2 regions of the Desulfitobacterium chlororespirans DSM 11544 genome follow, and region 2 is predicted to be linked to the other one. Evidence: riboswitches for the same ligand, from Rfam matches in the RefSeq annotation. Region 2 holds a riboswitch; the other holds the start of a gene.
The links. A riboswitch is a leader RNA that binds a small molecule or an ion and turns the genes downstream of it on or off. The one in region 2 is predicted to bind cyclic di-AMP.
Positions count from the first base shown of each region.

Region 1 (5,206 bases), on a different contig from region 2:
TGCCAAAGCTGCATTTTCCATGAGCAATAAACTGGGTATACCAAAATCCCGAATCGCCCGTTCTTCCAGTTCGCGCATTTGTTGGGCACTGACCACTCTCATCGCTCCACCCCCACCTAACTTTATAGAAAACCCGGCTTCGCCGTGCTTTAAACGCATGCTCTTAAATGAGGCAAAGTCGCTGGTTGCACTTATGCTTAGAAAGTATATAGCGCAAGCTTATATTTTCTGACAGTGCTAAAAAAGTATGGCCATTCCTACAGCGTACTCTTTCTCGTGGGAAAGGCTTATGCGGATCTGGGATCCTCCCCGTCTATGCAATACTATCTCAGCCTTTTCCGTAAGGAATACAGCAGGTTCCCCTAAATCATTGCTGAGGATCTCAATATCATGCCAGGAAAGACCTCTTAGTCCTGTCCCTAAAGCTTTAAGGACCGCTTCTTTACCCGCAAAACGCGCCGCCCAGCTGGATATCGCTTTATGCTGTAAATTCTCAATTTCACGTTCCGTAAACAAACGCTCCCGAAGCTTAGGTGTTCGCTCACAAGCTTTAGCAAAGCGCTGAATTTCGACAATATCCACTCCTGGGATCATTATAAACCTCCTAAAAATCCTTACGCCCTTTCCAACATATCCTCATCTTCCATCGTGGTTAAGGGCAAATGCATGGTTACAGTCGTGCCGATATTAGGTTGACTCTCAATCTGCAAACCATACTCCTCACCATAATGACCAATTAAACGTTCATGGACATTAGCCATGCCCACTCCATTACCTGAACCAACACCGGGTTTTAACACTTCCTGGAGACGTTCCGGCTGTATTCCCACGCCATCATCCCCCACAATAATATACAGCTCCTGACCTTTTTGCTCCACTTTCACGGAGACGACTCCATTGCCGATTTTCTCCGTAATCCCATGTTTAACGGCGTTTTCCACCAGGGGCTGAACGCTTAAACGCGGGACCAAAGCATCCATGAGCTCTTCGGGAATCTCTCCTTTAAAATGAAGCTTACGCCCAAAGCGAGCTTTTTCGAGAATTAAGTAGGTCTTGACAAAGCTCATTTCCTCTCGCAAAGTAATCAAGCTTCCGTGGGATTTGAGGGCCTTGCGGAAAAATTCCGCAAGATGAATCAGCAATCGTCGTGAACGATTGGGGCTGGTACGGCTGGTGGCAATAATAGTATTGAGAACATTGAAAAAGAAATGGGGATTGATTTGAGCTTGCAAGGCATTCAGTTGTGCTTCCGCAGCCAGTTTCGCCTGGTGATCAAGCTCTGCTAATTCAATCTGAATCCCCAGGAGATCAGCCATCCCAAGAGCTAAGCGAATAAGATCCGATGAGAGCTGCCCATCCTTAGTTTCATACAGCTTCATGGTTCCCACTACTTCCCCCTGACACTTCAGAGGTACGATGACAGCCGCTGCCAGTGGACAATCGCAGACGTTTTGTCTGGGGCAATTCAGCTCTTTTTGCGTTCGCACTATCTTATAAACCCCGGATTGGATCACATCCCGGGTTGCCCGGGTAAGAATCTTATCTCCCGGATGATGCTGATCGCATCCCACACCCAAATAGGCCAGCTGCTTTTCACAATCTGTGATCGAAACAGCCGCCACTTGGCCAATCTCTTGAATGATTTTAGCGATGTACTCTGCGTTTTGTTCATTAAGCCCCCGGCGCAAGTAAGGAAGGGTCTGGTTGGCTATTTTAAAGCTGAGTTCCGCGTTTCGCTCTGTGGCCTGCCGGGCAGCTTTTTTATATTCCAGATTTAAGTGATATAAAAGAAAAAATGTATTACCGATTAAAAATAAAATTAACAGATTCATCTGGCCTGTTACTAAGACCAGCATCAACTCCACGCCGAGTATGACTATGCTTTCAAAGATCATCCATCATCCCTCATGTCCTCTAGAATTCATAGAGAATTTCGACAGATGGCTATCCACTTCCTGTATTCTAGCGAAGGATTTCCTGAAGTTTTTCTTTACCTTGTTCAGAGCCTACCGCCAGCAGGATATCTCCGTCGTCCAGGATAAACTCCGCTCCCGGAGAAAATTGCTCGATTCCCCCTCTGACCACAGCCACAACCGTTAAACCTGTCTTCTCCCTCAATTTTAAATCACTTAAAGTTTTGCCCTTGGCGCTGGAGCCTTTGGCGATTTCAATTTCGGCCACATCCATCCAACGGCTGGCCAAACGATCTGTATAGTTCACGATTTTGGTGAGATGGGCATCGATCTTCTGATCGATCTCACGTCTTTGTTCCATAAGTTTTTTCAGTTCATCAAAATAGACCTGAATTTCTGCTTTCTGGTCAAAACCCCTCATAAATTTTTCCGCCATGCTTTTGGAGACTACCGTAATCCCTACCCCTTGGCTTACCATGACTACGCCCATCGTTTGGAGGATAGCAATGGAGCGCCGGATAGTCTCCGGAGATACATTATAACGCCCCGCTAAAGTAGAGCGTCCATGAATTTTTTCCCCTTCCCGGTATTCTCCCATAACGATAGAATGAGCAATATCTATCGCAATTTCCTGATAACGTGCATTATATTCCATCGGATTCCTCTCCTTGATTCATCTTATCATTAACCTTTAATTCTGCTACTAAAATAAGCTACAAATTCTTACACAATAAATTTTACTAAGATAACCTATATACAAAATAAACATATGTACAAAATATACAATTGACTGCCACCAACCCATATGATACTATTAAGTTGTTAGTTATGCAACTTAATATGGGCTTAATTTCCCAAGGGGAAAACGGGGGAACCAATTCAGGGGTGAATCGTTTTAAACGTAGAGCATGTTTCAGCTCGAACCCGTCAGCTAACCTCGTAAGCATTGAAGCACATGAGGCGTAAACACCTGATTATGTAATATGCTTTTTCTTGGGAACCGAGAGGTTCTTTTTTGATTCTGAAGACTTATTTTATATCTGCAAATAGAGGAGGGCAATCATTATGGCAGTAGAATTTCTCCCCCCTAACCCAAGACAGGCTTCACAAGCAAGGGCTTTGGAATTAAAACAAAAAGTTCAATCCTACAACAAGCGCAAAGAAACGATTCCCTGCGGCCTTGCCTTGAGCGAAGAATTTAATGAAAACCGAGACTTTATATTGGATCAGTTGGATGCCGACCTGGAGGATTGGCAGGATTGGAAGTGGCAGCTTAAAAACCGCATTCAGGATGCTGAGAACTTGAGCACCCTGCTTCCCCTAACCCCAAAGCAAAGACATGAAATCAACGAAGTAGGCAAGGTCTATCGTTGGGCTGTTTCACCCTATTATTTAAGCCTGATCAATAAAGATGATCCTCGGGATCCCATCCGTCTGCAAAGTCTCCCTTCTGTGGAAGAAATCCTCGACGATTCCGGAGAAGTAGATCCCATGGGAGAAGAGTATACATCCCCTGCGCCTTGCATCACACGTCGTTACCCGGATCGCCTCATTATTAATGTAACCAATTTATGTGCTATGTATTGCAGGCACTGCCAACGCCGACGGAATATCGGTGAAATTGACCTCCATGAAACTCGTGCTAACCTGGAGGCCGCCTTGGATTATATACGCTCCAATCCAGAGATTCGGGATGTGCTGGTCACCGGCGGCGATGCCCTCCTTCTCAGCGATCAAATGCTGGACTGGTTATTGGGGGAATTGCATGAAATTAAGCATGTGGAGATCAAACGTATCGGCACCCGGGTTCCCGTCACTCTGCCCATGCGCATTACCGATGAGCTCTGCGCTATTCTTGAAAAATATCCACCCCTTTATATCAATACTCAATTCAATCATCCCCAAGAGGTGACTGAGGAAACCAAAAAAGCTGCTGATCGCTTAATTAAAGCGGGAGTCATCTTGGGCAACCAAGCAGTTCTTCTCAAAGGAATCAATGACCAACCAGAGATTATGAAACGCCTTAACCAAGAACTTCTTAAAATTCGCGTTCGCCCCTACTATATTTTCCACGCCAAAAATGTTAAAGGCACGAGCCACTTTATTCCCCGTATTCAGGACGGGTTAAGAATTATGGAAAGCTTACGCGGCTACACCTCCGGTTTGGCCATTCCGACCTATATTATTAATGCCCCGGGAGGCGGTGGCAAAACCCCCATCTTACCACAATACCTTATTTCCCTAAACGATGAAGAAGCAGTCATAAGAACCTGGGAAGGTAAAGTTGTGCATTATCCTAATCATTAAACTAATTTCCACCTAAGGTGAAATAATAAGTCCAAATAATTATGTTAGGAGGAATCGGTATGAATTCACAAAAACTAACCCCTGACCCAGTTTATCAAGCCATCCTCCAGACCCATACCGACAGCTTAAAGCGCTATCTCTCTTTAGCGCCTGCCCTTAGAACTCCTTCTCAACGGGATAAGAGTGACTCCTCTCCGGCGAATCCATACTATCCCCATGTTCAAAGTCACACCAAACTATTCGAGAAAGGTTAATAATCTAACCAAAGTCCAAAAACTTGTGTTGCTAAACTAGTTACGGCTAATTCCACTTCGTTAATTGAATGGGTGGTGTCAGCCGTTTTTATTTTGCACCTTTTTCCCCTGCCATGTTCCCCTTCTTTCCAGTTCCCGGTCAATGGCATTAAGGACTTCCCATTTTTTCAGACTCCACAGAGGGGCTAGCAAATCCTTTCGGGGAGCATCTCCAGTCAAGCGGTGAATAACCGTCTGTTCAGGCAGGATCTCCAGTGTATCGCAAATCAGCTGGATATACTCATCCTGAGTGAGTAAGGGAAAAGGGCTCTGCTCATAGATATCAGCCAAAGGTGTACCCTGCAACACATGCAAAAGATGCAGCTTAACTCCCTGCACATCGAGTTTGGCTAAAGTTTGTGCTGAGCTGAACATATCCTCAAGGGTTTCCCCCGGCAGCCCATAAATCATATGGGCACAGACCCGTATGTTTCTTCGGCGGAGCTTATCCAAACCCTGAAGAAAATCCTTATAAGTATGTCCTCTCCCCACCCATTCCATGGTCCGATCATGAATACTTTGCAGGCCCAGCTCCACCCAGAGATAAGTTCGCTGATTGAGCTCTTCCAAATAATCGAGCACCTCAAACGGTAAACAATCCGGACGGGTGGCAATGGACAGACCGACCACTCCCTCCTCCGCCAAAGCTTGCTCATAGACCTCCCGCAAGCGCTTCAGTGGGGCATAGGTATT
Region 1 is NZ_FRDN01000005.1:341,935-347,140, reverse strand. Features, by position in the region: gene BUA14_RS07515 (bifunctional ADP-dependent NAD(P)H-hydrate dehydratase/NAD(P)H-hydrate epimerase) at 1-102, opposite strand, end outside; gene BUA14_RS07505 (holo-ACP synthase) at 238-594, opposite strand; gene BUA14_RS07500 (histidine kinase) at 615-1,895, opposite strand; gene BUA14_RS07495 (GntR family transcriptional regulator) at 1,963-2,568, opposite strand; cyclic di-AMP (ydaO/yuaA leader) riboswitch at 2,747-2,874, shown strand; gene eam (glutamate 2,3-aminomutase) at 2,979-4,220, shown strand; gene BUA14_RS07485 (hypothetical protein) at 4,280-4,474, shown strand; gene mnmL (tRNA modification radical SAM protein MnmL/YtqA) at 4,553-5,206, opposite strand, start outside.
Region 1: another riboswitch for cyclic di-AMP. It lies ahead of eam (glutamate 2,3-aminomutase); the one in region 2 lies ahead of BUA14_RS19385 (C40 family peptidase).

Region 2 (5,206 bases):
TGTGGTGATGATCAAAGCAAATCCGACCATATCGATCCAGACAAAGGCTGTGCCCAACCAAAAAGCGGAGAACAAAGCGGCTGACACGGGCTCTACGCTGGCGATCATGCTGGCCTTTACCGGCCCGATATCACTGACCCCCTGCAAATACAGGGTAAAGGACACCACCGTTCCGATCACAATGATCGCCAGCATCCCCCAAAACACCTGCCAATCCAGGGAGACGGGAATCTGCCAGGGCCGGATAAACACAAGCAAAATCGACCCGCCCATCAACATACCACAGCCCGTAACGACGATGCTCCCCCATCTGTTAATAATTTTCCCTGGAATTATGGTGTACAGCATCAATCCCAAAGCGGCCATCAGGCCCCAGAAAAGGCCTTGGGTCGATATGACCAGGTTGCTGACATTGCCATGGGTGGCCAATAAAAAGGTGCCGGTTACAGCTAAAACAATCGCCACCCCTTCTGTCTTCGTGGGCAGCCGCCTGTCCATTCCGCAAACGAAAATCATAATCAATAAGGGTCCCAAGTACTGCAGCACCGTTGCCGTTCCCGCATTGCTGTGAGATATGGCCAATAAATAGGTATATTGACAGGCGATCAGCCCAAATATACTAAAAACAATGAGGGTCCAGCGGTCCTTTTTATTGCTGAACAACCCGACCATTTGCTCCCTGTATTTAAATAAAACCAAACAAAATAAGAGCAGTCCCGCCGTAAGCATCCGTACTACGGTAACCCAATGAGGGTCGATGCCCTTCACCGAAAAAAGGTATTGTCCGCAGGCACCGGAAAAACCCCAGCTAATCCCGCCGATAAGCGTCAGTATCGTCCCTCTGACAGCTTTTGTCCTGATACCTTGAGCCTTTTCTTCACGCTTTTCAACTATAAGTTCATTCATTATTCTCTTTCAAGTACTTGCTTCCAATCGGGTACTTGCCTTTGCCCTTCACTTTTTAATAATCCGGCTCGTTCAACCTATAAACTTCACAAAACACTGCCGGGAGCGGGGACCATCAAATTCACAAAAATAAATCCCTTGCCAGCGGCCTAAAAGCAGCCGGCCATCCTTAACGATGACGGTCTGAGAGCTCCCTATAAGGCTGGCCTTCAAATGGGCTGCCGAATTCCCTTCCCCATGCCTATCCTGAGCCATATCCCAAGGGCAGAGCTCATCCAGCCGCCTCAGAAGATCACGGCAAACATCGGGATCGGCATTCTCATTAATCGTGATTCCCGCCGTGGTATGAGGGCAATAAATCACTGCCACCCCATCCTTGAACTGGAAATTTTGCAAAAAACCTTCTATTAAAGAAGTAATATCAATCCATTGATTCCTTTTTTGAGTCTGTAGGTTCAGGGTATGGACCATGTTCTTCTCTCCCCCCTTCCCGTCTCACCACCCGGGTCATTTCCCGTTGATGCTTTTCGCAATAGATTTTCCAGGCGAATTTTTCAGACCGGTTTAAACAATAGCGGGCCATGCGCTCGTTAACAGCCTTTTGACAAATACTGCAGCGAATATCTCCATACTTGGGTCTGTACTGCATTCTTTCCCGGCGCTGACGGGCCGCATACTCATTGCGCAGGCCCAGATCGGTCAGATTGATTTTTTCTATCCTCTCCACAATCTCAAGGATCTCCTCATCACTGAGCACCGCAGGCTGATTCTGGGCCAGTTGCAGGATTGAAGCCGGCAGATCTATATCATAAAAGACCACACCCGAAAAAACTTTCAGATTGCAACTCCGGTTAAAGGTCACATAGGAAAACACGGGAATAGTTTTATCAAGCCCCGCCAGCTCCTGCAGCACCTGAACCCGGACCTGGTTCTCCATGATCGGATTGGGGAAGGTCTTCACCCTCCAGGTAATCGCCTGATACCACTTGGGTTCCTTTTCTTCCCCTACGATCAGTCCCGATAAATTATTGGCTTCTAAAAGAAAAATTCCATAAGGAGAGATCAGAACATGATCAATCTGGTGGAAGCGGCCCTTGGTTCCTAACAGGAGATTGCTCAGCCGGCGAAAGCATCTTGGTAAGTGGGCAAGCCCCACTTCAAGCTTATATTCCCCTATTTCATGTTTGCGTTGTTTCTTGCTCCGCAAGGAGCCTCTTTCCTTTGCCCAGTTATAAGTATAATAATTGGTTCTATATTTCTTCCTTTGCCAAACCTCCTGAGCCGCTTCCGGTTCAGGAGATATTTTTTTTGTTGCTTTTTTTCGATTCCAAAAGAACAAAGCTATCCCCCTAGTCATCAATTGCTCCATTATTGGCTTACAGCATGCCACTATTTTACCATATTCCAAGGTGAATAACTAACTTCTGAATCCTTTCACCCCAAAATATGTAATGAATTTCCACGTATTTCATAAAGTATTAATGAAGGAACTTTAGAACTTGATGTCGAATCAGAATAAAAATACGTGCATTTATAATAAAAGCCTAATCTGGGGTATCCTAGAGCGGGGGACTAAATTTCTGGGGTGAATCGCACTTCCTGTGCGTAGGGCTTACACTTTCGCCCGAATCCGTCAACTAACCCCGTAGGCTAAGAAAGGTGTCTGAGCATGCATTTTAAGGAAAGCTTGTCTCAATTCAAGACTTCTGCGTCCGATCAAGTTCAAAAAATTGCAAAAAACATTTCTTGGAAATCGCCTCGTGTTCTTGGTTCTTTGACAGTTACCCTTGTCCTGACCGGCAGCTTAGGATTTTATTTTCTAACGACGACCACTGCGGCGGCTGTGATGATCAACGGCCAGCAAGTGGGCTATGTGGAAAACTCCCTTAGCGGACAAACCCTTGTGGATACATACCTCCAGGAAAAAGGGGAGCCCTATGGTGTCGTTGCCAAGACACGGGACCAGATCAACTATGAAAGTGTCCGCATCAAAAACAGCGCTTATAAAGAGTCTGAAATCAAGGAAGAAAACTTAGCCGACTCTTTGAGCTATTATCTGGAAGGCTACAAAGTTCTGGCCAATGGAACCCCCATAGCTTATTTACCCAGTAAAGAAGACGCGGACAAATTACTTAAAGAATACGAAGAGTACTATTCCAAATCCAGCGATGAAAACAAGATCACTTCCGTCAGCTTCTTAGAAGAAGTAACCATTGAAAAGGTTTCCATTCAGCCCAGCCAAATGACCTCCCTGGAGCTGGCTTATGAACAGCTCATCGAAGGCCAGGTTACCACAAAAGAATATACTGTAGAGGAAAAAGACTCCTGGTGGTTGATCGCCCGCAAAAATAATATGTTGACCGCCGAAGTTTTGGCCGGGAATTCCGGGGCAACTGAAGACACTGTGATCAAACCGGGAGATGTGCTCAAACTTGTCACTGTTGAACCTTATCTGACTGTCGTAAGCCAAGGTACATATTCCGGACAGGAGATCATTCCTTATGACGTAGTCACTAAAACTGATTATAAACTTAACCCGGGCCAAACTAAAGTTGTCACTAAAGGCAGTAACGGTTCCAAAATTGTAACCTATTCTTATGAGCAGAGAAACGGTGTCGAGGTAGCCAAAAAAGTTCTCGATGAGAAGATTGTCGAGAAACCCGTTGATGAAGTCGTCTCTAAAGGTCCCAGCAAGCAAACAGTCAATGTAGCCTCTGCCACCTCGCGGGGCAGTGCCAACGGTTCTTCCCTTGTCGATCGGGCTCTCAGCTTTCAAGGTGCGAAATATGTTTTCGGAGGTACCAGTACCAGTGGTTTTGATTGCTCCGGCTTTACCAAGTACATCTATTCCGGGTCCGGGATCTCCCTTCCCCGAACCTCCTATGATCAATTCAATTCAGGTTCATCTGTGAGCAAAGATAATTTACAAGCGGGAGATCTGGTCTTCTTCAGCACCTATGCTTCCGGAGCCTCTCATGTAGGTATCTACATCGGTAACGGCAAGTTTGTTCACGCCTCCAATCCCGGAAGTGGGGTTAAGGTTTCCGGAGTAAGCGACAGCTTTTATGGCCCCCGCTATTTGGGAGCACGCCGTTACTAGTTGCCTGACCATTAAGATTTCTTAAAGCCAGGGGCTGTTCCGAGAGGACAAGCTCCTGGCTTAATTAATAGGGCTCTCCGGCCCCTCAGGCAGCACCACAGAAAAAAACACCTTCCCGTGATTTAAAGAAGGTGTGATCTCCTGAAAAATATCTCTAGTGAGGCTTTTTAGTAAAATAGAACATTCCGCCCACTGCCATAACCACTATAAAAAGGATTAGATAGTAGAGAACCGCCCAGCGGTGAGCATAAACAGCAGCGATGACCATAAAGACGCAGGCACAGATCGCCAGAGTAGGCATAATAAACCGTTTAAAGGCGCTTAAGGATTGCTCCTTTTTCATCATCATCATAAAGATGGGGATATACATAGCGTACAGTGTGACAATGGGGAGCTCCGAGCTGTCAAAGCTAAAGGGGCCAAACCAGGGAGCCGAGCCATGAATGGGTACCAAGTTTGCGCCAAAGAAATAGAGCAGCCACCCTGCCGTAAATAACAGTCCCATGATGGCGGAGTTGGTCGGCATATTGGTGTTGGCATCAATATTCTTATAGATATGGGGCTGAGGACCAAGATTTCTGGCGGCCAGGGAGTAAAATCCCCGGGTACATCCCAGCATTAATCCATTAAGGGTTCCTAAGCAGGAGATGACCACAAACACAAAGAGTACGGACCCGCCAAGATTAGAGAAGACTGTAGAAAAGGCAATCTTGGCTCCGGTTTCTCCCCCTTCCATGATCACGCTGTTTTCCACGGCACCGGCAAGCCCGGTGTAGTATAAAATATAAATTAGAGCGACAAACATCGTGCCAAAGGTTAAGGCACGAGGAAGATTCTTTTTGGCATCTCTTAATTCCGCATTAATACTGGTGGCAATGATCCAGCCTTCATAAGCAAAAGCAGTGGCCACCACAGCGGTAAACAAAGGATTGGCGGTTGATACATCAGCGATAACGCCACTGGTAAAGTTCTTAATCAAAACACCGTTGCTTAACCCGGTAACGGTCCCCAGGACAGCCATTAAAATCAGGGGGATCAACTTAATAATCGTGGTGGAAACCTGGAATTTTCCCGCCAATTTCGGGGACAAAGCATTGAGAGCATAGCTTCCCACCAAGTAGAAGCCTGCAATAGCCATCGCTTCCGCACCTACGATATCCCACCCCAGGAGAACGCAGGTATAGCGGGCTGAGACCCAGG
Region 2 is NZ_FRDN01000013.1:1,380-6,585, forward strand. Features, by position in the region: gene BUA14_RS19370 (DMT family transporter) at 1-906, opposite strand, end outside; gene BUA14_RS19375 (secondary thiamine-phosphate synthase enzyme YjbQ) at 979-1,377, opposite strand; gene BUA14_RS19380 (nuclease-related domain-containing protein) at 1,328-2,245, opposite strand; cyclic di-AMP (ydaO/yuaA leader) riboswitch at 2,438-2,573, shown strand; gene BUA14_RS19385 (C40 family peptidase) at 2,576-4,006, shown strand; gene BUA14_RS19390 (APC family permease) at 4,161-5,206, opposite strand, start outside.